2 regions of the Aliivibrio sp. S2TY2 genome follow, and region 2 is predicted to be linked to the other one. Evidence: predicted binding sites of a transcription regulator. Region 2 holds the regulator's gene; the other holds the start of a gene.
The links. The regulator MetJ, encoded in region 2, represses methionine synthesis genes. The targets are predictions, from matches to a motif close to TTAGACNTNTANANGTCTAA.
Positions count from the first base shown of each region.

Region 1: metA (homoserine O-acetyltransferase MetA) is a predicted target of MetJ. The motif match lies at 13,143-13,162, and genes of this name have one in related genera.

Region 1 covers NZ_JARACS010000011.1:36,069-52,226, forward strand. The annotation lists gene PVK63_RS15400 (hypothetical protein) at 1-891, shown strand, start outside; gene PVK63_RS15405 (cytochrome-c peroxidase) at 941-2,326, opposite strand; gene pdxY (pyridoxal kinase PdxY) at 2,675-3,544, opposite strand; gene PVK63_RS15415 (lysine decarboxylase CadA) at 3,621-5,759, opposite strand; gene cadB (cadaverine/lysine antiporter) at 5,876-7,210, opposite strand; gene PVK63_RS15425 (alanine/glycine:cation symporter family protein) at 7,868-9,337, shown strand; gene cadC (lysine decarboxylation/transport transcriptional activator CadC) at 9,419-11,041, opposite strand; gene PVK63_RS15435 (VOC family protein) at 11,618-12,034, shown strand; gene PVK63_RS15440 (YeeE/YedE family protein) at 12,112-12,543, opposite strand; gene PVK63_RS15445 (YeeE/YedE family protein) at 12,553-12,975, opposite strand; gene metA (homoserine O-acetyltransferase MetA) at 13,198-14,136, shown strand; gene PVK63_RS15455 (anaerobic C4-dicarboxylate transporter) at 14,392-15,720, shown strand; gene PVK63_RS15460 (NupC/NupG family nucleoside CNT transporter) at 15,798-16,158, opposite strand, start outside.
Region 2 covers NZ_JARACS010000007.1:65,867-82,024, forward strand. The annotation lists gene pulA (pullulanase-type alpha-1,6-glucosidase) at 1-3,464, opposite strand, end outside; gene PVK63_RS12335 (MalM family protein) at 3,665-4,489, opposite strand; gene PVK63_RS12340 (carbohydrate porin) at 4,561-5,937, opposite strand; gene PVK63_RS12345 (alpha-amylase family glycosyl hydrolase) at 6,344-8,365, opposite strand; gene metJ (met regulon transcriptional regulator MetJ) at 8,482-8,802, opposite strand; gene PVK63_RS12355 (O-succinylhomoserine (thiol)-lyase) at 8,987-10,153, shown strand; gene PVK63_RS12360 (bifunctional aspartate kinase/homoserine dehydrogenase II) at 10,153-12,570, shown strand; gene leuO (transcriptional regulator LeuO) at 12,919-13,908, shown strand; gene PVK63_RS12370 (AMP-dependent synthetase/ligase) at 14,156-16,006, shown strand.

The DNA.
Region 1 (16,158 bases), on a different contig from region 2:
GACCTTATCTCTCTACAAGAACAAGATGAGGTACAGAAGGCTTTACCGCAAGAGCTAAGCAAACAGTTTGCCTTATTATCTAAAGCTTACGCCGAAGATATGATTTATCCTTCTTACTCAACGCCACTGCTTTCTAACGATAAAAGTTATCTTGAGCCCAATCACTTCAGTGAAGTTAAGATCCCCGTATTAGATGGGTCTCATAAAGCTTCCCTCTCTTTGGATAAATATCGATTTTCTTACCCTGAGCCTATTACCGTCACTCTCAATTCAGATCTCGCGGTTGATCATATCGAGTATGAGTTATTAGACCCAGAAACTCGAAAATCCCTCACAACTCAATATACACAAGAGTTGACTACTGAGTTTTCACCTCAAAAAGAGTGGCCTCAAGAGATTAGAATTAAAGCGGTAATCTCTTTTGTTGATGGAAAGGACACCCTGACTACCGATATTCAATTTTCAAATCCAGTGGCTTATGTTAACTCAATAGAGCCGCCTTACTCTGCGGGAAGCGATATGATATTACCGCTTAACGTTGAAGTGAAAGAGTCCGGTTACTACCGAATTAGAGCCAATTTATTTCAAACCAATGGAAAGCCGATTGCTTCTTTGAACAATAAAGAAAAACTCTCTCAAGGTGATGCTGTATTTGAACTAAAAGCACACAGTTCAGTACTTAAAAATGATGTGGCAGAGTTTGAACTACGAAATATCACGGTTGAAAAAATGTCTGACTTTCCAGGAGAGAAAACGCGTTATGGCACAAGTCGGAAAACCGTATTTACTATTTCATCTTTTGATATTTCAAGTTTAAGTGATGAGCCCTATCAAATGTCAGAACAAGAAAAAGAACGCCTGAGATTATTAAATGACATTGCTCAGCAATAAAACGAAAAAAGGAGATCATATGATCTCCTTTTTATTATCAGTATTTGTTCTAATTCAGCATTTCACCATTATATTCACCAGTTAAGGTTTTTAAGTAAGCGCTAATATCTTCAACTTCAGTTTGAGATAAAGTTACACCAACTTGATATTGCGCCATCGCTGCAACTGCATCATCTAATGTTTCTGCGCTACCATCATGGAAATACGGTGCCGTTAGTGCAATATTTCGTAAGGTAGGCACTTTAAAACGATTCATGTCATGTGCTTTATTTGTCACATTAAAGCGGCCATTATCCACCTCAGATACATTGCCTCGCTCACCAAAGTAATCCGCTTTTAAGCCCATCACTTCAAACGTTTGTCCCCCCATCGCTTGACCAGCATGACACGTCGAACATTTGTTTTGTTTAAATAGTTCATAGCCGTGTTGCTCTTGCTCATTCAATGCTAATGCATCACCTTTTAAGAATTGGTCAAATCGACTGTTTGGTGTGATCAAGGTTTTCTCAAATTCAGCAATCGCATCTGTAATGTTGTCACCCGTGATCCCATCAGGATAAATCGCAGCAAAAGTCGCTTTCATCTCTTCATCAAGCTCAAGTTTACCTGTGATTTGATCCCATGAGGTTGAGCCCATTTCAATTGGATTCATCGGTGGCCCACCTGCTTGTTCTTGCAAATCATTCGCACGACCATCCCAGAATTGATGAATATTGTAAGATGAGTTAAACACTGTTGGCGCATTAATTGGGCCTTTTGAACCATTAATACCGGTTGATGTGGTTAATCTATCCACTCCACCCGTTGATAATGAATGACAGCTAGAACAGGCTACCGTGTTATCACCAGAAAGACGTTTATCATGATATAGCGCATCACCTAGTGCCACTTTTTGCTCATCTACCGTTATGTCAGCATTAATTGGTTGAACGGCTTCGTATTTAAACTCTGAGCTTGCCAATGAGTGTTTATTCTTTTGTTCTTGTTTTATCCATGTGCGTAACGTTTGCTTTTCTTCGTCGGATAAGTTTGAGCGCCAGTGCATAGATAAATAGGCTTTTGGTGGCATAGAATTATCATTCAATACGCCACTGATCTTAGCCAATGCGACGTCTGAAATTTGATTACCCTCTTCAAAACTACTTAGTACTTCATCAAATTGAAAATGACGTAATCCACTTTCTACGTCTTTTTTCATCAATTGTTTAGCGATAGGAAGATTGGCGTAAAAAGGCATTTCGCTATTTTCAGTATGGCAATAACCACATCCATTCTCTGTTAATACTTGAAACGCAGCTGAAGATATAGGGTCATCTTTAATTTGTGAGTTCGCTAGCTTTCTTTGACTTCGAGCGTCATCTGATGAGTCAACTACATAAACGGTACCAAGGTAGGCAATGACGCCAAGTCCTATAATTAATCCTATTTTTTTCATCATTCTCTCCTGCAATCTGAATATGCGCACACGATAGAGTGAAAAAAAAACGCTTTCCAAGGAAGAAATATCATCAGAATCATCGATTTAATCGATACCCAAACCTGATAACATTAAATAACCTTACTTTTCATGGTGATAAATTACATTAGACTTTTAGTTGTGTATTTTTTGTTAAATTACTAGCCGCTAGTTTCTTATTTTAGATCAATTTTATAAATCTTAATTTCGGGTGATAAACATAAAAAAGCCCGCTCATATTAACTACGAACGGGCTGTGCACTTTCTATCTATTATGTTAGATAATCTCTTTTGTTCAGTTCTAGCTCTGTAGTGACTAGAACTTCACTAAGCGACTTTTTCTGCTTTCACTGTGATCTCTGGTGTATTGAAATGTTCTTGTGATGCGATAAGTTGCAGTTCATACGCTCCACGATTGAAAGTTTCTTGCATTACCGAATCAACCGCAGCATTAGTACGTTCAAACGCATCAATTGGAGAGTAACCCGCCATTAAGTTAGCAAGCATTACACCACTGATTAAATCCCCTGCCCCTACAGGCTGACGCTTTGCATCAAAGTCATATAGAGGACGAGAAACGTGGTAGCTGCCTTCTTTGGTGGTTAATAGCATTTCAAAGCGATCTTTTTTAATACCCGCACGACTCAAGTGTTTTACCACCACCATCTTAACGCCCTGCTCAAGCAGTTGATTATTCGCTTCAATCACTTGCTCTAAGGTGTTGATCGTCATACCGGTTAAACTTTCTAACTCTAATAAGTTAGGCGCAATAATATCTGCTGATGCAAGTGCGGACTCTTTAAAGAAAGTGGTCACTTCTGGTGCAACAATGCAGCCTTTCTCAGGATGACCCATCACTGGATCACAGAAGTAAATTGCGTTTGGATTGTCTTGTTTTATTTTCTGAACCGCTGTGATGATCTCTTGACCTTGCGCTGCTGATCCTAAGTAACCACTTAACACCGCATCACAAACATGAGTTGCTTCAATCGCTGATAGACCATCAACCAATTCTGAAATGTGGCCAGCAGGCATGGCGATGCCTTTCCAACCTTGTTGATATTGTGTGTGATTTGAAAACTGTACCGTATTAATAGGCCATACTTCCATTCCCATTCTTCGCATTGGAAAAACCGCAGCACTGTTGCCTGCACAACCAAATACCACATGAGACTGAATGGAAAGAATACGTTTCATAACATCACCATAATTTTAAATAGAGTAAGGGCTTCCGTGCCCTAAAATAAACGATATTCCTTCAAAACCCTAGGGCTTAATCTTCTTTTAGAACTTTCACTGTGTAACTGCCATCTTTTTGAGCATATACACCGTGAATATCTGTTTCAAAGCCTGGGTAATGTGCGCCGATAGCACATAGCATTTCTAAGAAATCAAGTACTGGACGAGACTCAGCCGTTACCATTTCACCTGGAAGTACTAGTGGAACCCCTGGTGGGTAAGGAAGGATCATATTGGCACTTACACGATTAACCATTTCTTCCAGTTTCACTTCCTCCACATTACCGCGTAGCTCTTCTTGCCATGCTGCGTGTGGGGTTACTTTAAGCTCAGGTAATACGTCAAACGCTTTGAACATTAGCTCTGGTAAACGGTATTGACGAGTTAAGTCATGAATACCTTGTGCCAACTCTTGAACTCGCATGCCTTCGTAGAAACTTGGATCTTCGTTGTACAGTGAAGGAAGGAAGTTTTTCACTGTTAAGTTTAGATCAAAGCCACGTTTAAAGTCAGTTAATGCACGCAGTAATTGCATTGCTTTTGATTTATCAATACCGATAGAGAATAGGAACAATAGATTATATGGACCTGTTTTCTCTACTACGATACCGTGTTCATCTAAGTATTTAGCAACGATTGATGCAGGAATACCTGTCTCGCTCATTTCGCTATTTTCGTTCATTCCTGGAGTTAATAGCGTTACTTTGATTGGATCAAGGTACATGTGATCATCATCGATGTCTTTGAAACCGTGCCATGTATCTTTTGGATCCAGTTTCCAACACTCTGTTGTATCGATGTTTTCTGGTTGCCATACATCAAAGAACCAGCTGTCACTTTCACTTTGTAGACGTTTGATCTCTTTACGGAAACGAATCGCACGATCAATTGAATCTTGGATTAGTTTCTTACCTGTATTACCACGCATCATTGCCGCAGCGGTTTCAGTTGATGCAACAATACCGTATTGAGGTGATGTTGATGTGTGCATCATGAACGCTTCGTTGAATGATTCTTTATCAAATTCACCTTTTACGTGGATCATTGATGCTTGAGAGAACGCAGCCAATAATTTATGAGTTGATTGTGTTTCATAGAACACTTTACCCGGCATTGCTTCGCCACTCATGCCGCACTTACCTTCATAAATTTTGTTGAAGTTAGTGTAAGGAACCCAAGCACTGTCGAAGTGAATGTATTTAGTATCTAGTGTTTCTTTGATGTATTGAGTGTTGTACAACAGACCATCGTAAGTTGAGTTAGTAATAACTGCATAACCTGGCATGGTTGCGTTTGGTGTTGCTGCTACTTTTTGTTCAATCACTTCACGAGTGAATTCACTTTGTGGAATGCCACCTAAAATACCGTAAGCGTTACGCGTTGGGCGGAAATAGATAGGCGTAACATCACTCATCATCATCATGTGAGTTAGAGATTTGTGACAGTTACGGTCAACAAGTACTGTACTACCTGCAGGAGCTGAGTACATACCTACAATTTTGTTTGATGTAGACGTACCGTTAGTTACGATGTAAGAGCTATCAGCATTAAAGGTACGAGCGATATACTCTTCCGCTTCTTTATGAGGACCTGAATGATCAAGCAATGAACCCAGCTCAGGCATTGAGATTGATACGTCCGCTTTAAATGCGTTTGGACCGTAGAAATCGTAGAAAATACTGCCAGCTGGACTTTTTTGGAAAGCCGTACCACCCATGTGACCCGGAGTACAGAAGGTATATTTGCCTTCTTCTACGTATTTGAATAGTGCCTTAGTAAACGGAGGCATGATTTGGTCTTTGTATTCTTCTGTCGCTTGATTAATTTTCAGTGCGATGTCGTCAGCCATATCTAGGGCATATTCGAAGAAATGTAGATTTAGACGTAAATCAGTTAATGAAATATCTAATGTTGAATGTTGGTTTGCAAATGCATATAGCGGCAATTTTTCATTCAGAGTATTAATTTCAGTACATAGGTCTAGTGAGTATTTATCCCAGTCAAATAACACACCACAAATACGTGGGTTCATTTCAATCATTTTATATAGATCTTGTGCATCTACTGGGTAAACCACTTTATAGCCTGCTTTTTCTAAAGAAGCATGCAATTCGCGAACTGGCTCTTCTTTAAAGAAAACACCTGAGTGATTTAGGATAGCAAAAATATTCATTTTATATCTCCAAGACGAAACAAGGCGCTCCCCATCTTTTTGATGGTGAGGTAGTGGAGCGCCTGGGGGTAAATTATTAAGTTGGTAGCGTTAAGTGTTTACGCTATCGAGTGATATTAATGGGCAGCAGCTTCAGTGCTGATGTGTTGCTCTGATTGTTTCAGACCCATTTTTTTTGCGTAGAACATAAGAATGACAAGTGACACGATGAAGGTTGCAGTTAGTGTTGCACCCTCTGCACCAGCCAGTGCAATCATGCAGAATACACAAGCAATACCAGAGAAGAACATGGTAAAGCCGCTGCGTGTTGTCATACCTTCGAATCGAATTAAGTTAATGCTTGAGTAGAAGTAAGGAAGCATTGTTAGTAGTACGGCATCAGTCGTTAACTGATTAAATAAATCCGCAGTGTGAGCTGATTGAGAACTGAACACAGTTAACGCAATCATTAGTGCTGTCATTTTAAGTGATGCTAAGACTAAGCCTTTTTTAGCAACACCGTTTTTATCAGTTTCACCGTAGATTTTAGGGAAGTTACCATCGTGAGCGGCACGTTTACCTGCTTCACCAACTAACATCATCCAAGAACCCAGTGATGTGAAACATGCTAGGGCTGTAAATGCCGCAACAAATGGGGCTGACCAACTACCGAAAATCTCAGTGGTTGCTAGAGCAAATGGCGCACCTGATGCTGCAACTTCTGCTGCTGGGAACATGCCACTGATTACTTGAGTTGATAGGATATAAATCACCCCCGCAATCGCTGTACCTAACATTGTTGCTAGAGGAACGGTGCGTTTTGGATTTTTTACCATACCAGATGATACCGCTGCTGATTCAACACCAACAAAAGACCATAAACAGATAAGCACAGCACTGATAATAGCGTGGCTACTTGTGCCTGAAGATACATTCCAGTTTTGGTTATATAAAGCAGGATCAAAGTGAGTCCAACCCACAAGACCAGTCCCCACAACAGGAATAAGGATAAGACCTAAACCTAGAGTACAAAGACGACTTACCCAGCTACCACCTAGTAAGTTAACTAAGGTAAATAACCATACTGATGCAATCGTCGCGGCAGCCGCAGGGATAGGGTCATTCAAAGCAGGGAAGAAAACAGATAGGTAAGAAACGCCAGTAATAGCGATGGCTAAGTTACCAATCCAGTTTGCGTGGTAGTAAAGGACACCGGTTTGGAAACCAAATACAGGAGAGACTTCACCTGCATAAGCAATTGGGCCACCTTCTTGAGGATTTTTCGTTGCTAAGCGGGCAAAAACAAACGCCAAACTTAATGCACCCACTAAACAGATAATCCAACTAAAGATGGATACTGAGCCAACTGCCGCTAATGAAGAAGGTAATAGTGCAATACCACTCCCCATCATGTTGCCGGCAACAACACCCGTACAGGCAATTAAGCCAATTTTTTTTGTATTCGATTCCATAACATCTCCAGGGATTATCGAATGGGCTCTATTATTTAGCCCGTGATGCGAAATTTTATTTAAGAGGGCGAGATGTTATTTAGACGGAGCATGCAAACTCTGTTGGGGTAAATACACAACATCCCGCTCGAATGTTGAGATGAAGATTACGCCCAATGAATCGAAAAAAAATAAGGATAAAATTATCAATAAAATAATGATAAAAAAATAAAGAAGAAAACTGATAAGCGAAGATAGGCAAAATTAAATTACGATTACTTTCAATAAGTTAAAATTTCAACTTTAGATTTAATTAAAAAAAACAAAAAATATAAACCTCTAATATTGATAAGAATAAGGGTTTATTTATGACCTTTATCTCTTCGTTATAAAAATACTAACCAACTAAAGACCCGTTTTTTTTCATGGTTAATTGAGTGAGGAAATTTCAATGAAAAAATTGTAAATATTTATCGCCACACGTAAAAAAAGTACGACATATTGTTTCATTATGATTGACTAGCTAAAGTCGACTGAACTATATTAATCGCCGCAAATCCTTAGCAAACGATATTTTATACAACTTTATAACAAAGTTACTTATATTTCTTAAAGATTGGCATTTCGTTATCCATTGTTTAGGAAAAATAAATTAACGATTAATAATAAGGAAATTTCATGACAAACACAGATTCAACGCTAATTGAGTCAATGAACGAGGCGTTAATGTCTGTCATTGGCACTATCAATGGCCTTCTTTGGGGACAAGTCCTCGTTTATCTTCTTGTTGGTGTCGGCATCTACTTCACGGTACGTCTTGGCTTTATTCAACTACGCCAGCTTGGTCACTCAGTTAAAATCTTACGCAGCGGTCAAGAGATCGACAGCGGAATCAGCTCTTATCAAGTATTTTGCACCTCTATGGCAGCTCGCGTGGGAACGGGTAACATGGCAGGTGTGGCAGTCGCTTTAACCGTTGGTGGCCCTGGTGCTATCTTCTGGATGTGGGTTATCGCTCTATTTGGTATGGCGACAGCATTCATTGAATCGACACTGGCTCAAGTATACAAAGTGAAAGACGTTGACGGTCAATACCGCGGCGGCCCTGCTTACTACATGGAAAAAGGCCTTGGTCAACGCTGGATGGGAACACTTTTCTCTATCTTCTTAATCATCGCTTTTGGTTTAGTGTTCAACGCGGTTCAAGCAAACACAATTACCGATGCTCTGAATCACTCATTTGGTTTTGATAAAACTATCATGGGTGTGGTAATTGTTGCGGTTTCTGGCTTCTTTATCATGGGTGGTTTACGTCGTGTTGCTAGCGCATCATCGAAAATCGTTCCTGTAATGGCAATTGGTTACCTTGCGATTGCACTAATTATTGTAGTGATGAACATTACTGAAGTTCCTGCAGTATTAACGCTTATCGTTAAGAGTGCATTCGGCTGGCAAGAAGCGGCGGCAGGTGGTGTTGCATACACTATCGCTCAAGCAATGCAATCTGGTATCGCTCGTGGTCTATTCTCAAACGAAGCGGGTATGGGTTCTGCTGCTAACATCGCAGCAAGTGCAACACCAAACCCTAACCACCCAGCATCACAAGGTTTTGTGCAAATGCTAGGTGTTTTTGTTGATACGTTAGTTATCTGTACTGCTTCTGCTGCGATGATTATGCTTTCTGGCGTAATGGATCAGCCAGACGCTGCTACGGGTATCAGCCTTCTTCAGCAAGCACTAACTAACGAGTTAGGCGGCTGGACAAGCTACTTTATGGCACTAGCTATTCTTCTGTTCTGTTTCACTTCTATCATTGCAAACTACAGCTATGCTGAAACAAACGTAATGTTCTTGAACGGTAACTCTAAGAAGGGCTTATTTGGCTTCCGTCTGTGTGTGCTAGCAATGGTTATGTTCGGCTCAGTAGCTTCTCTGCCTGTAGTATGGAACCTAGCTGATGCATCTATGGGTATGATGGCGCTAATCAACATTGTTGCTTTAGTTCTACTATCTAAACTAGCTATCAAAGTTATCAAGGATTACGAAGTTCAACTTAAAGCAGGTAAAACGCCTGAGTTTGATAGAACTAAGTTCCCTGAACTTGATGACCTAGACGGTGCATGGCATCCAAAGAAAAAGAAAGCATAATCTACTTTAGATAACCTACTTTCATAAAAACAAAAAGCCCGCCGAACATAAGTTCGACGGGCTTTTTCTTATTTATACCAATCATCCCAGTAAACGAACTTCACTTGGATTAACCGCTCGATACATAAAATAAGCAACGGTCTCTAAGTCACTATAGAACGCAAGATTTTCACTTAACATATAAGTTTCAAGAGACGTATCCATAAAGAAAGCTCTGCTGTATGCATCTCCTGCTTTATCTAAATTCCCATTCAACTCTGCTAACTTCCCTTCTAGTATGTATGAGAATGCGGACTCTCTATGCTTAAATGCCAAGGTTAAATATTCAGCTGCAACCTCTTTGTTATCTTGCTTAATTGCTATCATTGCTAGCGCTTCATAGATACGAGAAGGCAACACCTCTTCATTTAACGTCGAATAACGTAATGCTAGGTCCTGACTTAACTTTTCGATCTTGGTGGTATTATCATCGAGATCCAATTCAGGATTTAACGCAGAGAAAGCATTATAAGCAATGTATAACTCTGAAAGTACATAATCATTATTTGGCTCAGCTAACGAAATTTTCTCTAATAAAGCAATCCCTTGTTCAAACTCTGCGGGATCAGACTGATTAATAAAATGATTCGCTCGAATAAGCATTTCAAGTAAACCGCGCTCTTTCGGTAAACCAAGCATCAATCTATCCATCTCGGCTTCTGTTATTGTGACACTAAGCGCGCTCATTAAATCTAAAGAAGACTGACGTAATACATGCTCAAGATTTGCATTGGTCATTAAATATTGACGGCTAAACAGGACTCGATTTGAAGTATTACTGCGATACTCTACATCCAAATACGTTTTATTTTGCTGTTCCTCAACACGAACATTCACCGCTTTCCCAGGCAATATCCCAGTGGTAAAAGTCGTTTTGTTTAATTGAACGCGATAGTCACCAATGCTTGCTAAATCAGCCATTAATTTTTGGCTTATTCCATCAGCGAGAGACTCCGTTTCATTGTTATCATTTCGACTAGTATGAAAGGTAAATTCAATTAAATCAGTATCAATAGCTTTGGTAATATGTGTTGATGTTTGTTGATAGGTCACAGAAAAGATAACGGCTATTAATACAAGAATTAAAAAACCATCAAACGCGAGTAGCTTCCAACGATGTAAGCTATTAAAGCTTTCACCTTGTTTTTTCTTTTCACTATTTACGTGATCTGAAATTGCCGTTACAGAACGAGTAAGTGGCGCAGCGGGAAAAGGCAATACACTCTGCGATTCTGTTTCTTGGTGTTGATGTATGTCTTGCGAATCACCATCTGAGGACACTACGTTCTCTAACGGTAATTTTGCACCATCACACGGCTTCCAATATGGGGTATCTTCAAGACGAACCTGATGAGTTTCAGCAACCAGTTTATACCCTCGTTTAGGCACAGTGACTAAATAGCGAGTATTGTCTAATCGACCATCACGTAATATTTTTCGTAGCTCAAATACTGATTGCGTTACGACTTGGTCAGTGACAAATGCACCATCCCAGACGTGCTTAATCAGTTCATCACGACAAAATACTTCCCCGGAATGCTGGGCTAAAAACTGTAATAAGTTGACTAAACGAGGTTCGACTGAGACTTCCCTATCTTGGCGATACAACTTATTTTCTTCAATAACTAGTGTCCAGTCATTAATTTGAAAACAGATCCCGACCATAAGATACTCATATTTGATTAAATATTAATATAAAACGAGTGAAATAAACGCCTCAAAAATAATAATCTTTAGCGTGATATTTACGTCTATATAAAATGAAAAATTGATTATAGATAACCCTAACTCTCTTTTATATGAGATTTCCCTTTCAAAAATGAAATCTTAGGATCCAAGCAAAGGAGAACGGTAAAAAATAACGCCCATAAATTACAAGATCATGATTTTCAAAATAAAAAAATACCAGTCTATAGAGCCAAACGTTGTATGATTCACTATTGTTTTTTTATCCACTCGATTAACAGTTCGGTTATTAGTATGAATGAAATTCATCCAATATGAATACAACATAAATAGGATATAAATAGATTAGGAAATTTCAACTCATCATTTTTTATACATTTAAAATAATAAGGATAAATAAAAGCTAAAAAATTATTAATATATCCATCAACTAAGAAAAATGGATCTCCGCATACCTTAAGAAGAAAACAAAAAATAAACGGTTGACCTAATGTTAAGTTGAGGTTTTAAAGTGAACGGACATTAACAAGATAGGCCAATGACAAGGAGTCATCCATGACACAATTTGAACACGCTAATATCACTGTACCTAATATTGATGCCGCTACCGCTTTTCTTTTAAACGCAGCGCCTGATTTTCGTATCAAGGCAGATAAAACGCCTGATGGTGCTCATCGTTGGGCTCACATAGGAAATGCGAATTGTTATTTTGCACTGCAAGAACCACAAGAGATGAGTAGTTCAAAAGACACGCGCTCTCCGTATCAAAATATAGGGATTAACCATATTGGCTTAATCGTTGAAGATTTAGATAAAATACAGCAGAAATTACTGGCTTTAGGGTATGAGCAGAATGGAGAGATCATGCAAGAGAAACATGGCAGACGCTTATATTTTTATGATAAAGCACACTTTGAATGGGAATTAGTCGAATACAGTAGTGATAAAGAAGAACGCTATTTCTATGAGTAAATAATAGGTTATCCGTACTTAAATAAATGCAAAGGAGCTAATGCTGAGATTAGCTCCTCCTTGAGGACGGTTCGGTGTTATGTATTTCGATTAAGAATAAAGTGAGTACTTCCTAACCCTAACATCATGGCAAAAATGAATATAACAACATCACCATTTCCAAGGCCTAAACTTGATACCGCAGGCCCAGGACAAACTCCAGCAATCCCCCAACCTAGACCAAAGATGGCTGCACCTGATAGTAATTTCGCATCAATTTTTTTGCTGGTAGATAAACAAAATTCTTCAGCATTGAGTGGTTTTGCTTTTGATTTAATCAATAGAAAGTACGCAGGCATGAACACCAATAGCGCCCCTCCCATTACAAACATCAAGCTTGGATCCCAGTGACCAGCGACATCTAAAAAGCCAATCACCTTTGCAGGATCAGCCATGCCAGATATTGCCATACCTAAACCAAATAGAAGGCCAGAAATAAGCGCAACTAAACGAAACAATACATTATTCATAACCATCCCTTAGTAAAGTACATGCAATCGAACAAACACTGTTATCGCAGCAACAAACATGAAGACTACAGTGGCAACCATTGAGCGAACGGATAAACGCCCAATACCACAAATACCATGGCCACTTGTGCAACCATTACCTAAACGAGTACCAATACCCACCAGTAAACCTGCAACAATAAGCATACTGATTGAAGTTTGATATTCTTTTGGCACTTCCGCGCCTAAAAAATAAACCCCAACTAAACCACCACTTACCATGCCAATAACAAATAACCATCGCCATGCATAATCGCGTTTTTTCGGTGCCATTAACCCTGTAAGTACACCACTAATACCCGCAATTTTACCGTTAAGTAAAAGCAGTAACGTTGCAGATACACCTAGCAACATACCGCCAAATAAAGAGCTCCATGGAATCGTCATCATTATTCCTATTTCGGTTATTTATTGAACACATATATTTAGAATACGGTCCAAACCAATATTAGTCAACCCTTAATTAGAATAAGTTAAATTAACTATCACTAAAGTTGTTACTGATAAAAAATTGAAATGAACAAAACACAGCCTCGACACTCAAGAAGGAATAAGGTAGTTTAGGGGTATAGACGTATAGAATGCTACAGATAAAAAATAACTTAAGGATAAGTTGTGCCGATAAAAATACCAGATCAACTCCCTGCAGCTGAAATATTGCGTGAAGAGAATATCTTTATCATGCAAGAATCTCGTGCCACCACGCAAGCCATTCGTCCTTTGAAGGTGATCATTTTAAATTTGATGCCAAAGAAGATCGAAACAGAAACTCAATTTTTACGCTTACTCTCTAATAGCCCACTACAAGTAGATGTAGAGCTATTACGCATTGATAATCGCACCAGTAAAAATACACCAACCGAGCATTTAGATACTTTTTATCGTCAATTTGAAGGCATTAAAAATCGTAACTTTGATGGACTGATCATCACTGGCGCACCATTAGGTTTAGTGCAATTTGAAGATGTGATTTATTGGGATCACTTACAAACCATTATGACATGGGCAAAAGATCATGTGACTTCAAGCCTCTATGTTTGTTGGGCTGCACAAGCTGGCTTAAAACTGCTTTATGATTTACCAAAACGTACACGTAAAGAGAAGTTATCCGGCGTGTATAATCATGATAATCTCGATCAGCACCACCCTATTTTACGAGGTTTTGATGATCAATTTTTAGCGCCTCACTCTCGTTACGCTGATTTCTCAGCTAAATATTTAAGCGAACATACTGATTTAGATATTCTAGCAACGTCTGAACAAGCTGGGGTCTACTTAGCAGCAACTAAAGATAAACGAAATGTGTTTGTTACAGGTCACCCTGAATACGACTCTTTTACTCTGCATAATGAGTACGTTCGTGATCTTGGTGAAGGCATGGAACCAACCATCCCACTAAATTACTATACTGATGACAATCCTAAACTCCCCCCTAAAGCAACGTGGCGCAGTCACGGACACTTACTGTTTTCTAACTGGCTCAATTACTGTGTTTACCAACAAACACCGTACGATCTTGAGCACTTTTCAGAGCAGAATTTTACACGAGATTAATTTATCTTCAGGCATTAACGCACTGTTAATGCCTAATCCCAAGCACAAAACAGTCTTTGTTATCTGATAACTAGAGCCCATTTTTTTCTTTTAAAATAGAAACAACTCCTTCATTTAATTCAGATCAATCAAGCCTCTATTTATAAAATCAACAACAATTCAAATGAGAACTCGCTCAATAAAACCCTATGAAATATAAGGTATTAATGCCTGTAGTTAATTTTAATTATAAATAAAATTTATGCAGGTGGATCTATGTTGTATTTTGAATTTCTCTTTTTATTACTCGTACTCTATATCGGTTCCCGATTTGGTGGAATTGGCTTAGGGGTTGTCTCTGGGATTGGTTTGGTGATTGAAGTCTTTATCTTCAAAATGCCACCAACCTCTCCGCCAGTCACCGTCATGTTAATCATTTTGGCCGTTGTTACTTGTGCCTCTATATTAGAAGCGGCAGGTGGGTTGAAATACATGCTACAAGTGGCTGAACGGATCTTAAGAAAGAACCCTAAACGCGTCACCATCATTGCCCCTTTTGTTACGTATGCAATGACATTCCTACTAGGTACTGGTCATGCTGTTTATTCTATTATGCCTATCATTGGTGATGTGGCATTAAAGAATGGCATTCGTCCTGAGCGCCCAATGGCCGCAGCTTCTGTCGCTTCTCAAATCGCTATTACTGCCTCACCTCTTTCTGCTGCGGTTGTGTATTATCTAGCACAACTAGTGGATATTGACGCTTCTATTACTCTAATGTCTATCTTACTGGTAACCGTGCCAGCAACGCTATTCGGTACATTAATGTTAGCGCTTTATAGCTTACGCCGTGGTAAAGAATTAGAAGATGATGAAGAATACCAAGCTCGTTTAAAAGATCCTGTTTGGCGTGAAAAAATCTTAAATACAACATCAACTTCTTTAGATGAGAAACTACCAACAACAGCACGCAACGCAGTACTTATCTTTTTAGGTGCGATTGTTTCTATCGTTGTTATCGCAATGTGGCCAGAAGTGAGAACGATCACCGAAGGTGGTGCGCCAATCAAAATGTCTGTTGTTATCCAAATGATGATGTTGGCGTTTGGTGGTGTCATTCTATTAGCGACGAAAACCGATCCTCGTGATGTGCCTAATGGTGTGGTATTTAAATCAGGTATGGTTGCGGCAATCGCTATCTTTGGTATCGCATGGATGTCTGATACGTATTTCCAATATGCGATGCCTCAGTTTAGAGCGGGCATTGTAGATATGGTTACGCTTCACCCTTGGACGTTTGCTTTAGCATTATTCATTGTATCTGTTGTAGTAAACTCACAAGCCGCAACGGCTCGTATGATGTTACCTGTTGGTCTTGCTCTAGGATTAGAGCCTGCCTTGGTGATTGGTTTAATGCCTGCGGTATATGGTTATTTCTTCATTCCGAACTACCCATCAGACATTGCAACGGTGAACTTTGATAGCTCAGGAACAACCAAAATTGGTAAGTACTACTTTAACCACTCATTTATGTCAGTCGGTTTAATCGGGGTAGTTTCTGCCTGTATACTTGGCTATGTATTAGGCCAAATAGTAATTGGTTAATTAAAATAGTCATTTAAAAAATAAAAAAGCCCATGCGTATTCTCATACTGCATGGGCTTTGTTTTAGCTTAAAGTAATTACATCGATAAACTAAAGAATAGACCCGCTAAACATGCACTCATCAAGTTAGCTAACGTACCAGCCAGTACCGCTTTAAAACCCATGTTCGCAACTTCAGCACGACGCTCAGGAGCCATCACACCAATAGAGCCTAATTGAATCGCAATAGAACCAATGTTAGCAAAACCACATAATGCAAACGTGATAATAACTTGAGTATAAGCAGATAATTGATCTTTATGTTGAACAAAGTCGATGAAAGCAACAAACTCATTCAGTACTACTTTTTGACCGATATAAGAACCCGCCATGATCATTTCATGCTTAGGTACACCAATGATCCATGCAACAGGTGCAAACAAGTAACCGAATAATGTT
Region 2 (16,158 bases):
GTATAACCCGTGGCGTCAAAGAGAGCGAATTCATTCAGGGCTGTTGGCGTTGCATTTATTACAACCACTAGACCATCACGATCTTGGTCAATTGAAGCATCGTAGTTGCTTCCGCTGTTATCCATACTCATCACTATGATACCAACGGTTTGATTACTGCCCGTGTTATGGAATTTTACGCGTTTAATGATCTCTTCACCATGACCTAGAGTTAGTAGGCCAGAAGATGCACGTAATGAAGCAAACTCTTCATAGAAAGCTTTCATTGCTTGAATGTTATCTGTCGTAGGCATAGCATTTTCAGCTGAGTTATCTACAACATCTTGAATCACAGTCCAATTGCTTCCATCTTTGTCTTCACGAGGTAAGCCTACATCCCAGTTATTGTCTTGTGCGGTAAAATCAACACGGTTGTACCAATCACCAGAGTCATAAGAGTCACGTTGCATGGATTTAGAACGCAGTAACTCGCTACCCATATGTGTAAATGGAACCCCTTGACCTAGCATTGCGGTTGCTAATGAAACAGCTTGCATACGAGTTCGGATTTCTGCTGATACGTCATAACCGATCTTATATTGGTTGTTATCCCATAAGGTTTGGTTATCGTGTTTTGATACGTAGTTTTGAATTTCCCAAGCATCTTTTGCGTAACCTGCAGGTTGGCCGTTGTAATCTAACTCCGATCCTTTAATGCTGTTATTTTTACTATCAACAAAAGGGTAATCAGATAAGTTACCAGCCATACCTAGACGAGTTAAATCAGCTAGGTGTAGTGCTGTTTCTTTGCTTGTTTTATTTTGTTCGTTTGGTAATACAAACGCGCCATTACCAAAGCCTTGGTTTTCGCGTAATCCCATCTCTGAATCAAATGGACCACCGCCACGAACAGAATCACGTAAACGATCAGAGAAGGTTCCTATGCCAGCACCGTACAGGTTAGGTTGCGTTGCTTGAGTAAATTGGCGATCGTTACCAACCTCACCAAAATTCCAGCCTTCACCATAGAAGTACGTATTTGGATCGACACGCTTTACTGCTGTTAACGTATCTAAAATTTGTGCTTTAGGGTGATGCCCCATTAAATCCCAACGGAATGCATCGATTTTATAGTCTTTTGCCCACACGACTAGGGAGTCGGCGATTAATTTGCCCATCATGGCATTTTCAGGCGCCGTATTTGAACAACATGTTGAGTTTTCAACACTGCCTGTTATTTCATTTAAGCGTTGGTAATACCATGGGACGATACGATCTAAAACTGATTTATCACTAACGCCTGCTTCGTTGGTATGGTTGTACACAATATCCATCACGACGTTCATGCCAATGTCGTTTTTTACAGTCATAACCATTTCACGGAACTCTTTAATTCGAGTCATTCCATCGGGGTTACTTGAGTAAGAACCTTCAGGCACGGTGTAGTGGAATGGGTCATAACCCCAGTTAAAGGCATCAACATCTCTTACATAGCTATTTAAGCGTTGTACTACAGCATTTTCTGGAGAGTCTTTTGCTAAGTTCTTATTAAATACTGAAGCAACACTATCGCTACTGTTACAGTAACTACCAAAATCTTTATCGTCTTTTATTGTTGGTTTCAAACTGCATAATTTTGTGAAGGGTTCATCTATATTGGCGACTTGAGTCGGATCTTCGTTAATCGTAGCAATATCGAATGTTGGCAACAGATGTAAGTGTGAAACCCCAGAATCAGACAGTGATTTTAAGTGTTTAACAGGGGCTGAATCGGCTTGGTTGAAGGCTGAATATTTCCCTCTGCTATTTTCTGGTGTTGATTGATCTAGTGCTGAAAAATCGCGGATATGAGCTTCATATAAAATAAATTCAACAGGATTATCTTGAGAATGTGGTGGAGTGAGATCATTCCAACCAACAGGTACCACTTCAGCATTATTTAAATCAATAACTTGGCTTAATTCAGAGTTGGTTGAAAGACTTAATGAATAAGGATCGGTTACCTGATAAGTTTCAATTTTATCTGTCGCAGGGTGGTAAACCGTCACTTCGTATTTATAGAAATTACCGTGTGCTAGCGTTGTATTTTCAGCAACCCAACTGCCTGTTTCTTGATTAAAGATCATTGGGATCTTTTTACTTTCTTTCTTATTCGTATCGTAAGTGACTAATGCAACAGATTGAGACGTTGGTGCCCATAAACGGAAGGTTGTTGTACCATCAGAATTAATAAGAGCCCCAAATTTTTCATTCACAGCTTGGCTAGCGTACAGTGAATCTAGTGCACTTGCTGTTTGAACTTCGGTCGCTTTAATTACATCAGTAGCATCTGATGCTACTAGGAGCAATTGGCCTTTTAAAGCCTCTTTTAAACTGATGTCTGCGTCAGAAAAATCGATATCAAACGCAATAAAGTCAGACGCCAGGTGAGGTTTTTGCTCTGATCCTTTCCAATATTCTGAATTGCTTAATGCCTCGCTTGTTATCACCGCATCTGAACCAACGACTTTTTTCATTTTGCTATCGAAGGTCATCCCTGCATTTTTTGCATAATATAATTCGATTTTAGTGGCGTCTTTATTGTTAATTAAGAGAATATCATCACTTGCGAAAATAGCACTTGCGCCAGAAAGCTCAATGCCATTTTTTGGTTTATTCGCTAAAGGTTCATAATAGATTTTATCGGTTCCTTTAAAGATAAACGCAGCGTGACCAATTGCCGTTGTTTTATCAAATTTAATTTTTAGATTAGCGGTTTGGTAATCACCATCACTTTTGTTATTTGGAATGATATTTAAGCAGTTGTCTGTTCCATTTACAGGAATATCCCAGTACACCCCATAAGTATTACTGATACCTGAAGATTCAATGCCGGGCCATGCAGAATTATCACCATCAAGGTTGGTACAGCTTCCTTCATTCCATACATGAAGGCGAAACGCGTTCGAGTCACCATCTGGTGTATTCATATATACACGAGCATGGTTTGCTGGAATATCACCAGTAGGTATCAGTTCAGGGTAAACTGCAGCAACCCCTTCTTGAGTAAATACTTCACCATTAGCATTGGTTTGAGATAAGTCGACCTTACCGTTAAAGTCAGCTAGTGGTTTATCATTATTTTCGCCAACTCGTGGAATAAAATTAATACATTGAGATGCATTTTCTTTATCTGTCTTTAATGACCAGTACACGCCAAGTTCTGGGTCTTCACCATCAGGAATTAACCCCTTATTCCAATCACTAGCATCAGAAGTATCGCTGGCATAAGCACCACAATCCTCATTGTTCCAAACGTATAAACTTGCATTATCGTAAGTATTGGTCGCCGATTTAAAATAGACTTTTACATTTGTATTTGGAGGTGTTGGGTTTCCGGTGTCATCAGAAGAAGAATTGCAGCCAAAAAGCAGAGAAGAGGCCATTATTGTTAATATCGATTTTGTTAAATGTGAACGTTTAAATACATTATTAATATTATTCATGGTTAATTATGTCCATATATTTATTAGCGGGTGTGGTAAATTAATATAAGGATAATATTATTTAATTGGTACATATTGTGATCGACTTAACTAGAAGTTATTTAATTATAAGAAATATCATTCTGTTTATTTGGTGTATCATTAAAAGCCCTTAAGGTGATCCTTAAAGGCTCTTGATAATTTAATATTATCGTTGAATATTATTTTTTATTTTCTAATGCGTTAACAAAAATAGTTTCAGCATCTTTAATTCCTAATGCTTTAGCTTCTTCTAGTAGTGCTAGTGCTTTAGGTATGTCGTTTGTTTTTACTGCTTCAGCAATGGCTTCTTTATAGAAAGTATGCGTTTCTGGTTGTGCTGATTTTATTGCTACTTTAGGTTGTTGAGGTGCTTGTTTATGCGCTTGTAATGAAAGCGTTTTTATCGATAGCTTTAGTTTACCAAAACGTTCATAAGCATAAGTCGGATCCGTCACCATTGGCATCGGTTCACCTAATTCTTCTGCTCTGATCCTCGCTGGGTGCTTCACCTTAATAGATTGACCTAAATATTCATTAGAAGAATAGATAATAAAATAAGGGGTTTTAGTTGCATCAAGTTGGAAATTTAATTGAAACTGAGTACGAGTAAACGCATCGGATGGTTTAATATTAAATTGGTCTAAACTTGTTGTATTTACAACGTTAAACTCATGATCGAGAGCAATGAGTTTAGGAGCAACAACCGAGTCATTAATCATTAAACTTGAAAGACGTAATTGTACTTTTCCTGAACGGTCGGATAATTTAAAGGCATTAAAATAGCTGTTTCCATCAGAAAAATGACCAATAGGTGAATCTTTATCTAATTGAAAATCGATATCTTCCGTTGTCGCCAGTTGTATCCAAGGGTATTGTGAAAAATCAGAGCAACACACTTCTGACGAGGTAATTGGAACCATTGGCTCTTGAATAACTTGAGTCGAAGAGCAGGCGGTTAAAGAAAGACCGATAAATAAGCTAAGTAATAATTTTTTGGTGTTCATCAAGACTCTCCATGATTCGACAAATAAACGCAAAAAGGCAGCCGATGTGGCTGCCTTTAATTTTAAAGTAATTAGAACCAGATTTCAGTGTGAACACCGATAATTGTTTCTGACTTACCATCTTTAATGCCAATTTGTTTAGCACTTGCTTCATCGTCAGCTGTAATGTAGCTCACGTATGGTTTGATTTGTGGGCGACCAAAGTAATCAGCGTTAACGGTAAATGCTGCAGCCAATTCAACGTTGATAATGTCACTCTTCAGATCATCACCTGTACGTCCCCAGTAACCTTCAGCGCCCTCTTCGTGAGCGTAAGAGCCAGTTGCTTCAAGACGAAGATTCTCATTTACTTTGTATGATGGTCGTGCGGCAACAATGTAGCGCTTAAGGTCTTTAGCGCCAAATAGCTCATCTAATGCAGCAAAGTATGTTATTTCAGAACCCATTTGCCAGTTTTCAGAAATATTTACCACACCACCAGAAGTGAAGAAAATTGATTCAGCGTTGTCATTTTTTGTATCTGTGCCTGCAGGATTCATAGCATTTCCAGACCAACTACCAAAGTTAACACCACGGTTTTGCGCTGCGCCTTTACCATAAGAAATTGCTGTTTGTGACCATCCATCTAAGCCATAATAACTGGAATTTAAGGTAATAGCTGCACCGATACCATCATCATGCGTTACGTTAGCTTGAGTGATGTATTTCAAATCAAAGTCTAAGCTACCAAAGCCAACATCAACGCCGTAGTAGTATAAATCATGTGACGTTAATGTATTTCGACCATCTGCACTTGGGCCATTGTTGATATCGCCATCCGTATCAGCAGCAACAATTGCAAAGCCAGCAGTATTTCCTGCAAGTTTAGTTTGGATACCAGCACCAACACCTGATGATTGTTTCCAGAATTCACCAGATAATGCACTTGCAGAACGGTTTAGGTAACGTTGGCCACCCCAGATAGACGTATTTTCACCTAAATAAGATAAGCCACCAATTTCAACATAAGTTTCTTTTACTTCAAATTGTGCTGTTGTGTTGGCTTTTTGGCTGCCAGGAGATGAGTAAGCGTAAGAGTTACCATTACCGTATTCAGAACGAACAACAAAGTCAGACCAAACACCATTAGCATGTTCAGTGTGTTTTTTGATTACGAATTCAACTTGGTTAGTACTTTTTCCGTGCGTACCTGCTGTTTTGTAATCTGGCTTACCAAATTCGGTATCTACTGTTTCGCCATCTACCATACGAAAATTCATTGACGCGTAACCGTGTACTTCCCAGCCATCTGAAATTACATCAGTCCCGTTCACTTTTTCAATTTTAGGTGCCGCGGCATCATCTCCAGAGGTAACGTCTAACGCTAAGCTGTTGTCAGCGAATGCAGTACTAGAAAGCAATGCGGTAGAAACAGCAGCGGCAAGCAATGTGTATTTATTCATTTTCATCTTAAAATCCTATTTCCTTTTTAGAGGATATTTTGATTTGAAAATGTTTACTCCCAAATTTAATTCCGAAACAAGGCAGTGTAGGAAAGAGAAGTAAACATTTATTCTCGTTATTGAACGGGAAGCAGATTAAAAATAAATCACAATGTTTAACTCCTCCTCTTTTTATAAAAGGGAGGGCGTAGAGCTAGGGATGAGAAAAAATAGCGATAGGTCTTCTGTTGATAATAATCACACTTGGTAGGGTGTATTCAGAATATAAATGAGATAGTGCTCACGTGAGAAGATATTTAAAAATAGGAATTAATGTAAAAATAGAGAAAATAAAGAAAATAGGAAATAATCAGAAATGTGATCTAGCTAATAATTGACCTCATTAGCTAGAAATAGTTCACTTTATATTCGATTATTTACATTTAGAAACCATCATTGATTTTGGTTTTCCTTGAGGATTAAATTCTAAACTCCATACATAATTACCATCTTCAGGAAGATAGATCGCGGTATCTTGGCCGTAGCCACCGTTAATCAATGCATTCGATTGGCCTAGTTTTGGTGATAATCCATCAACAGTGTATTGAGCTCCCCAGTCTTTTGTTGCGTATTGCATTTTATAAGGACCTCGTTTTTCGTTTATCACTACTTGATAGATACCGTTTCCTTTATATTGATAGGATCTAGGTTCTTTGTGGCCCCAGCGAGAATCTGAGAAATCACCTACAAGGTATAGAGTGTCTTTAATGGGCGCATTAGTAATAGGCATTGTCGGATTATCACATTGGGCCATAAAACCGGTGCCATATAGAGTAATTTCTTTTGCTTCTACTTTCGGGCCTGTAGGGTTTGGTTTTTCTATCTTTAAAAATCGGCTTTCGAAGTTAGATAACGAAATGGTATATATTCCTTCAATGGGAGTGAATACTTGGTTAGTTAATAAGTCGACTAAATTACCTTGTGAACCTATCTGTTCAGCTTTAAGAGAAAGCGTTTGGTTCTGCTTTTGAGTGCTAACCATGAATAAAATCGTATTATTTTCTGCTTGCTTATGATCTACATATACCGCCTTATTAGCGATAATATTGGTTCTGACACCTTCCGATAACGCGGGGTTTTCAATACGTAAAGTCATTAACTCTGAGACGTAGGTTTTTAAGTTAAGTTGGTCAGGTGTTAGTGTTGCAGTAAGGCCATGAATTTTGGCGGATGAGCGAGCGATGTGGTCATCACATACTCCTTTAATAGCACAAATGTCTTTATTTTCTTTGTTAGAGAAACCATCAACTTGATCGCCAATTTCATCTCCGTAATAAAGAGTGATAGGGCCGGTATAAGCTGCTTGGAATGAAAGGGCTGCTTTATGACGTAACCAATAATTCCTGTCACTTGGTTCTGCAATATCACCACGTTGTAATAAATCACCAAAGCGAACGACATCATGATTGCCTAGCATTAGGTTTGACGTTGCGTGTGAAGGATAGAGTTCATGCATTTGCATTCCTTCATTAAGCCAATCACCTCCTTTATTTCCTACACCACTCTCATTGACGGCAAAGGTTTCAGCGACACGAAAGCGTAAAGGAAAATCAAAAGCAGAGCAAAGCGCTGGGTTTTGCTCAGTACCATAACCTGTTTCTGTAATATAGCTTTCGTTATTCCAGATCTCAGCCACCATGTAACCGAGTGGGTTAACTTGTTCGCCTTTATTATTAATATACGTCGTGTTTTGTGATGCGTTATCAACGGCTTTTCTAATGTTTATCCAAGATTCAGTAGGGACTTGGTAAGCTTGATCTAATCGCCAACCATCAATCTTTAATTCGGATATCCAATAAGCTGCGACTTCAGAGTAAAAGTCTTCGCTCTCAGGATAGTCAACTGGATTATTGCTGCCACTCGGTAGTAAGCCTGATGGTGATGGTTTAATGAGGCCTTCTTTATGGTGACCAAATACACCATCAAATAAGACATACATTCCACGTTTATGCGCTTCTTCTACTAATTCTTTTGCTTTTTCGAGTGTTCCAAATCGTGGATCTATTTTAAAAAAGTCAGTAGCAAAATAACCGGTAGCATCGAGCTTATCTGCCCAATGATCTTGCCCCTCAATTGGAGCAGATTCAAAAATAGGCGTCATCCAAATGGTATTCATGCCAAGTGATTGAATATAGTCTAATGAATCAATGATCCCTTGCAGGTCGCCATTATGATGACTCGGACCATAGCCAGTACCGTGACCAATGTTTGGATCACCATCAACAAAGCTTTCCACCATAATTTGATAGATGCGTAAATGATTACTTTTTTCCATCATCTGTGGATTACATTGATAGGCTGAGGTTGTTTGTGTTGTTTCTGAGGTTGAACTACAAGCGCTCAGTAGGGAAGTAATAGCGAGTGCTATCGCTGTTTTTGCTATGTTATTTTTCACAGTTAATCCTTTATATTTATAGTAGGGCACTGTGATTGTTTATTAAGCAAGTAGAAATGTAATCCTCCTGATTTATAAAAAATGAGGAGGAGACAGGAGGCGGAGATGAAAGTTATTTACTCGTCGTCAAACGCTTCGAATTCAATGCCCATTGCGGTCATTAATGCTTTTGCTTCTGCAGGAATATCATCAGGGCGGTCTTTACGTAGATCTTCGTCTGTAGGTAAAGGTTGGCCTGTATAAGCATGAAGGAAAGCCTCACATAATAGTTCACTATTCGTTGCGTGACGTAGGTTACTTACTTGGCGACGCGTACGTTCATCAGTAAGGATTTGCAGTACCTTTGTTGGAATAGAAACAGTAATTTTTTTTACTTGTTCGCTTTTTTTACCATGTTCGGCATAAGGACTTAAATAGTCACCATTCCAATCAGCCATTGTTCACCTTCGTTCAGAATTATTGATGTTGAGTTAGAGTCTCTAATTCTAGCGATATTTACGGCTATAAGCAAAGATATATAGACGTCTAGAAGTATTGACGTCTCATTTTGTGGTGGTAAAGTAGAAGAATATAACTTATGGATTAGATTATACCACTGCTTAGCAGTTTGGAAGGGAAATTATGAGCGAGAGAAAACCGGCAACTATTGCAGTTCGTACTGGCATTGAAAGCGATTCACAACATAATGCGGTTGTGCCTCCTATCTACTTATCAACTAACTATAGCTTCCCTGAATTTGGTGATGTACCAAAGTACGATTATGCTCGCTCAGGAAACCCAACTCGAACACAACTAGAGACCACCTTATCTGATTTAGAGTGCGGTGCTGGTGCGGTTGTGACAAACTGCGGTACTTCAGCTCTTAATCTAATGGTTTCAGCTCTGCTTGGTCCTGATGATCTTATTGTTGCCCCTCATGACTGTTATGGCGGAACGTATCGCTTATTTAACACTCGCGCTAATAAAGGTGACTTCCAAACCTTATTTGTTGATCAATCGGATACTAAGGCTTTAGATGCCGCCATTGCTAAAAAGCCTAAACTTATTTTATTAGAGACCCCTTCTAACCCATTAGTTCGAGTGGTAGATATTGCTGAAATTTGTCAAAAAGCCGCAAAAGTAGGTGCTTTAGTTGCTGTTGATAACACTTTCCTTTCTCCTGTCTTACAGCAACCTTTAACGCTTGGTGCTGACTTTGTCCTTCACTCGACAACTAAATACATTAATGGTCATTCTGATGTTGTTGGTGGCGTATTAATCGCAAAAACACAAGCGCACGCAGATGATCTCGCATGGTGGGGGAATTGCATTGGTGCAACAGGCACTGCATTTGATAGCTACTTAACCTTACGTGGTATTCGTACCTTAGGTGCGCGTATGCGAGTGCATGAAGAGAATGCAATGGAGGTGCTGAAGTGCCTTCAAGAGGAAGCATTAGTAGGCACAATTTATCACCCAAGTTTACCTGAACATCCGGGCCATGATATTGCTAAACGCCAACAATCAGGATTTGGTGCAATGTTAAGCTTTGAGCTAAATGGGTCATTAGAGCAATTAAAAGTGTTTGTAAAAGAGCTTAAATATTTCTCTTTAGCTGAATCACTTGGTGGAGTAGAAAGTCTCATAGCCCATCCGGGTACCATGACCCATAGAGCGATGTCTGATGAAGCGCAAGCAGAAGCCGGATTGGCTCCAACACTATTACGTATTTCCGTTGGATTAGAAGACAGCCGAGATCTGATTGCCGATCTTAAACAAGCCTTCCTTGTAGCAGCAGGAGTGAAATAATGATAGGAGTCGTCACGCGCCAGTTACATAAATTTGGTGGTAGTAGCCTTGCTGATCCGGAGTGTTACCGTCGTGTAGCTACCATATTAAAAGAATATTCTCATGATCATGATTTAGTGGTTGTCTCTGCTGCGGGTAATACAACGAACCGAATTTTAGAATGGTTTGAGGCACTATCAAAAGATGGTCGCCTTGCGCATGAAGTATTGGGATCCTTACGACAATACCAACAAGGTTTAGTCTCTGAATTATTGACCGTTGAAAATGCAGAGCCATTGCTTGAGGATCTGCATAAGGAGTTGGTCGCTATTGGTCAATTACATGCACCTTTGACAGAAGTTCAGCAAGCGGATGTACTTGGTCATGGTGAAGTATGGTCTTCAAGATTACTTGCTGCTTATTTAAATCAAATTGATCTACAAGCTACTCCGCTCGATTCTCGTACTTTTTTACGCGCAGAGCGAGCTGCTCAGCCAGAGGTTGATCGCACACATTCTTGGCCATTATTCAAAGAGCAAATTGCTCAGCATCCTCATGGGCGTATTGTGATAACCGGGTTTATGGCTTGCGATCAAAAAGGAGAAACCGTTCTGCTTGGGCGTAATGGTTCAGACTATTCAGCAACAGTCATAGGCGCATTAGCTGAAGTTTCTCGCGTTACCATTTGGAGCGATGTCGCTGGGGTATTTAGTGCCGATCCTCGTAAAGTCGACGATGCGTGTTTATTGCCATTACTTCGTTTAGATGAAGCGAGTGAGTTAGCTCGGTTAGCTGCTCCTGTATTGCACAGTCGAACATTGCAACCTGTTGCCCAGAGTGCGCTTGATTTAAGTTTACGCTGCAGTTATCAACCAGAATCAGGTTCCACTCGAATTGAACGAGTATTAGCTTCTGGGCGTGGAGCGAAAATTGTTACGTCACTTGAAGAAGTGTACTTAATTCAATTAGGCTTTGGTCGAGGGCAAGATTTTGAACGTGCAAAACAAGAGGTCCTTTCCCTTCTTACTCGCTCTCAGCTTCAGCCTTTGGCTTTAGAAGCACAAGCGGATCAATTTACATTATTACTTGCTTATACCTCTGAAGTCGTCAATGAAGCATTAGACGTATTACAGAGCTCTGCTGTTCATGCTGAGATTAAACTCAAAGAAGGCTATTCGATGATCGCTGCCGTTGGGGCTGGCGTGACAAGCAATGCTATTCATAGCCATGGTTTCTATCATCAGCTAAAAAACTGTCCACTTGAGTTTGTGTGCGAATCTGAATCTGGGTTAAGTTTGGTGGCGATATTACGCACGCTAGATACTACGCCTGTGATCAATGGCATTCATACGCATTTATTTCAGGCTCAGAAGCGGGTTGCACTGGTTTTATGTGGGCATGGCAACATTGGATCTCAATGGTTATCTCTGTTTACTCAACAAAAACGTAATCTTGAAAAGCGTCATGGGATGCAGTTTTCTCTTGTTGGCGTAATTGACCGTCACCGCCATTGGCTGGATTTTGATGGATTAGAGAGCGCTGCGATAACGAAATGCTTTGATGATGAAGCAATTGCTTATCAAGAATTTTCTTGGATAGAACAGCTTGGTGCAATACAGGGTTACGATGATGTGCTGGTATTAGATGTCACAGCAAGTGCCGAGCTATCACAGCAATATACAAAAATTGCAGAGCAAGGTATTCATCTTATTTCTGCTAATAAAGTTGCAGGCTCAGCACCAAGCGATGAATATCAAGCTGTGATTGATGCATTTGCTAAAACAGGTCGTCATTGGCTATATAATGCAACCGTTGGTGCAGGCCTTCCGATTAATCACACAGTAAGAGATTTACGAGAAAGTGGTGATGAGATCCTTGCGTTATCCGGTATTTTTTCAGGCACCTTATCTTGGTTATTTCAGCAGTATAATGGTGATGTACCGTTTACAGAGTTAGTTGATCTCGCATGGCAACAAGGATTGACTGAACCAGATCCAAGAAACGATTTAGATGGTTCTGATGTCATGAGAAAGCTAGTTATCTTAGCTCGAGAGGCAGGGTTAAAAATTGAACCGACTCAAGTTAAAGTCGAATCTTTAGTGCCTACTGAATTAAAAGATGTCAGCTTAGACGATTTCTTATCAAAAGGAGAACTCATTAATATAGAGTTGCTCGAACGCTTAGAGAAAGCCAAAAAAGAACAGAAAGTATTACGTTATGTTGCTCGTTTAAATAAAGATGGCAGTGCGACAGTAGGCATTGAAGCCTTGTCTGAATATCATGCTTTAGCAAATTTATTACCTTGCGATAATATTTTTGCTATTGAAAGTAAATGGTATAAAGATAACCCATTAGTTATCCGAGGTCCTGGGGCAGGAAGAGAGGTAACAGCCGGAGCTATTCAGTCAGATTTAAATCGTATCTCTGCGCTTTTTTAATACCTTAAATAACCGTCTTATTATTTGAGCCATGTTATATAACATGGCTTTTTTGTACTCATTGTAAGAACAAACGGATTTAACACGTTTTTAGGTTATTTTATATTTTTTATCAGGTCCTTGTTTTATAGGGGCTTAGCTGCAATTAAGTTAAATTAAGCATAAATTAAAATTAAAATATTTTGCATGCTATGGATTTTGTAAATCTATTCAGTGATGATGGCCCTGAGTTGGCTAACATATATACGATAAATAGTTCGAAACATAACAATAATAAGCGTAGCCACTCATTCTTTAGCTATTAATTTTTTTGAATTAATTGATTCACTGCCGATTGAGAGAACCATAATGAATACGCCCAAAATTACCCCAATGCTTGGAGATATAGCAGGAAATAGTGTCAGTTCAGAACAGGTGCTGAGAAGTGTCGATTTAAATCTATTAACTGTATTTGATGCTGTGATGCAAGAGCAAAATATTACACGTGCGGCTCACAATTTAGGAATGTCACAACCAGCAGTAAGCAATGCGGTTTCTCGATTAAAAGTTATGTTTAATGATGAATTATTTATTCGTCATGGAAGAGGCATACAACCGACACAACGAGCTCGCCAACTATTTGCTCCAATGCGCCAGGCATTACAATTAGTCAAAAATGAATTGCCAAGCTCTACATTCTCTCCTGAAACATCAGCAAGACAATTTAAACTCTCTATTTGCAGTCCATCGGACATTCGTTTTGCTCCGCGCCTTATGCGAGATATTCAACAAAAAGCGCCCTATATAAACCTTAAGCTATCTGGTGAGCATGAATCTGATATCGCTCAAAAATTACGTTACCAAGAAGTCGATTTCGTTATTGATTATGTGCGCTTTGATCAGCCGGGATACATGAGTACCGAGTTATTTACTGATGAACTTGTGGTTGTAACCTCTGTAAATCATCCTCGAATTCAAGGAAGCATAACAAAAGATCAGTTGGCGAGTGAGAAACATGCCGTGCCAGCTCGTCTTGAGAATACCAAAGGTTTTGCCGATCATATTTACATGGACCCAATTTATGAGCAAGCTTATAAAGGGGCCAGTATCAGCAATATTCTTTATGTAGTTTCTCAATCAGAGTTGATTACCGTAGCACCACGATGGCTAGTAAACTCAATGCCAAATCGTGCTCAGTTATCGATTCTTGACTTACCATTAGAATCAAAAAGTATCAGTGGTTACTTAAGCTGGCACGATTCATACCAAAAGGACAAAGGGCATATTTGGATGCGTGACCAACTAATGCTTATTTGTGGTGAAGAAGTCGTAGCATCAAGTAAAGGAATGATGTTTTAGTTTACGGTATTAGAAATAGTATAAGTGTTTTAGGCAGTGTATTTACACTGCCTTTTTTGTCGGTGCTCATACGATATAAATAAAATGTAGCTTTTAAATAATTAAATTGTTAATAGCACACTCGTGAAATGGGTTTCACACAACAATACTTACATTTTATACAGAGAAACAGTTGCCTTTTTTGCCACCAATTGTACACTTTGTGCAGATTATAGCTTACAAGTGTAAGCCTAAAGGTGAATTCGAGATGACTATCCAAAACCCACATATTGTAAAAGAGATCCGCCAACATATTGCTAATAAGCCAAATACTACCGCATTGCGTGAACGTAAGTGCAGTATTTTAATTGATACTGAGTGCGAAGCGTGGAGTGATATTACTTGGGGGCAATTTGGTGAGCAAATGGATACATTATCATTAGCCCTATTAGCTCATGGATTGAAAGTACAAGAAAAGGTAGGGATATTTTCAAATAATATGCCTCGTTGGACGGTTGCCGACTTTGCAACGATGCAATTGCGTTCTGTACCTGTACCTATTTACCCAACAAATACACCAACTCAAGCGGCTTACATTATAAATGACGCTGATATTCGTATTTTATTTGTTGGTGAACAAGCTCAATATAATGCCGCCGTGGTTATTTTTGAGCAATGCCCTCAATTGACTCATATTGTAGCATTGAGTGATGATATTGATTTAAATGATCATCAAGCGGGTATCTCGTGGAATGATTTTGTTTCTAAAGCTGATGATATACATAAAGAGGAGCTTCAAGCTCGTCTAGATAGCGCTGAAATGGATGACTTACTGACATTGATTTATACCTCAGGTACAACCGGTGAGCCAAAAGGCGTGATGTTAGATTATATTAATGTCGGTTCACAGCTAGAGGCGCATAACACAAATTTAGCATTAACAGAAAAAGATGTGTCACTGTGTTTTTTACCTTTATCTCATGTGTTTGAGCGTGCATGGACGTTCTATGTGCTTTATAAAGGCGCAACAAATTGCTACCTACCAAATACAAACTTAATCAAAGAAGCGTTGATAGAAGTCAAACCAACAGTCATGTGTGCTGTTCCTCGTTTTTATGAAAAGATTTTCTCAACGGTTCATGAAAAAGTATCTCGTGCCCCCGCTCATCGCAAAGTGATGTTCACTTGGGCTGTAAACATGGGCGCGAAAATGTCAGCGTGCCAGCAAGAACAGCGTGAACCATCATGGCTACTTAAACAATCACATAAGATTGCAGATAAACTAGTATTGTCAAAGCTACGCATGATTTTAGGCGGTAAGATCAACTTTATGCCATGTGGTGGTGCAAAATTAGATGCGACAATTGGGCGTTTCTTCCATGCACTTGGCGTAAATGTAAAATTAGGTTACGGCATGACAGAAACCACAGCAACGATCTCATGCTGGGAAGATGGTAAATTTCATCCGGATTCTATCGGAACATTAATGCCTGGTGCCGAAGTTAAAATTGGTGAGAGCAGTGAAATTCTTGTTCGTGGCCCAATGGTCATGAAGGGGTATTACAATAAACCTGAAGAGACAGAAAGTAACTTTACTGAAGATGGCTTCTTAAAAACCGGTGATGCAGGTGAGTTTGACGCAGAAGGTAACTTATATATCACTGACAGAATTAAAGAGTTAATGAAAACGTCTGGTGGTAAATATATTGCACCACAAGTGATTGAAGGTGCGATAGGCAAAGATCACTTCATTGAACAAATTGCCGTTATTGCCGACACTCGTAAATTTGTATCTGCACTTATTGTTCCTTGCTATGACGCTCTAGAAGAGTACGCGAAAGAACTAAATATTGCTTACCATGACCGCATGGAACTAATAAAACACAGTGAAATCGTAGAGATGCTTGAAAAACGCGTAGCAAATTTACAAAAAGAATTAGCTCGTTTTGAACAAGTGAAAAAGTTTACTTTGTTGTCTAAAGAATTTTCGATGGATAAAGGCGAACTGACGCCAACTCAAAAACTACGTCGTAAAGTGATCAATGAGCGTTATCAAGACGAGATTGAAGAAATGTACGATGAGAAAAAAGATCAAAAAGGAAAGAAAGATAAATCATAACTAATCGTTATCCTTCTGAATAATAAAAGAAACCAGTCTTATATAGGCTGGTTTTTTTATATAAAAAAAATACCATTTCATCAATTTTATTTTATATAAAATCAGAGCCTTAGTTTTCAACCTTAAATATATCGATGATTTTAATAAAACAC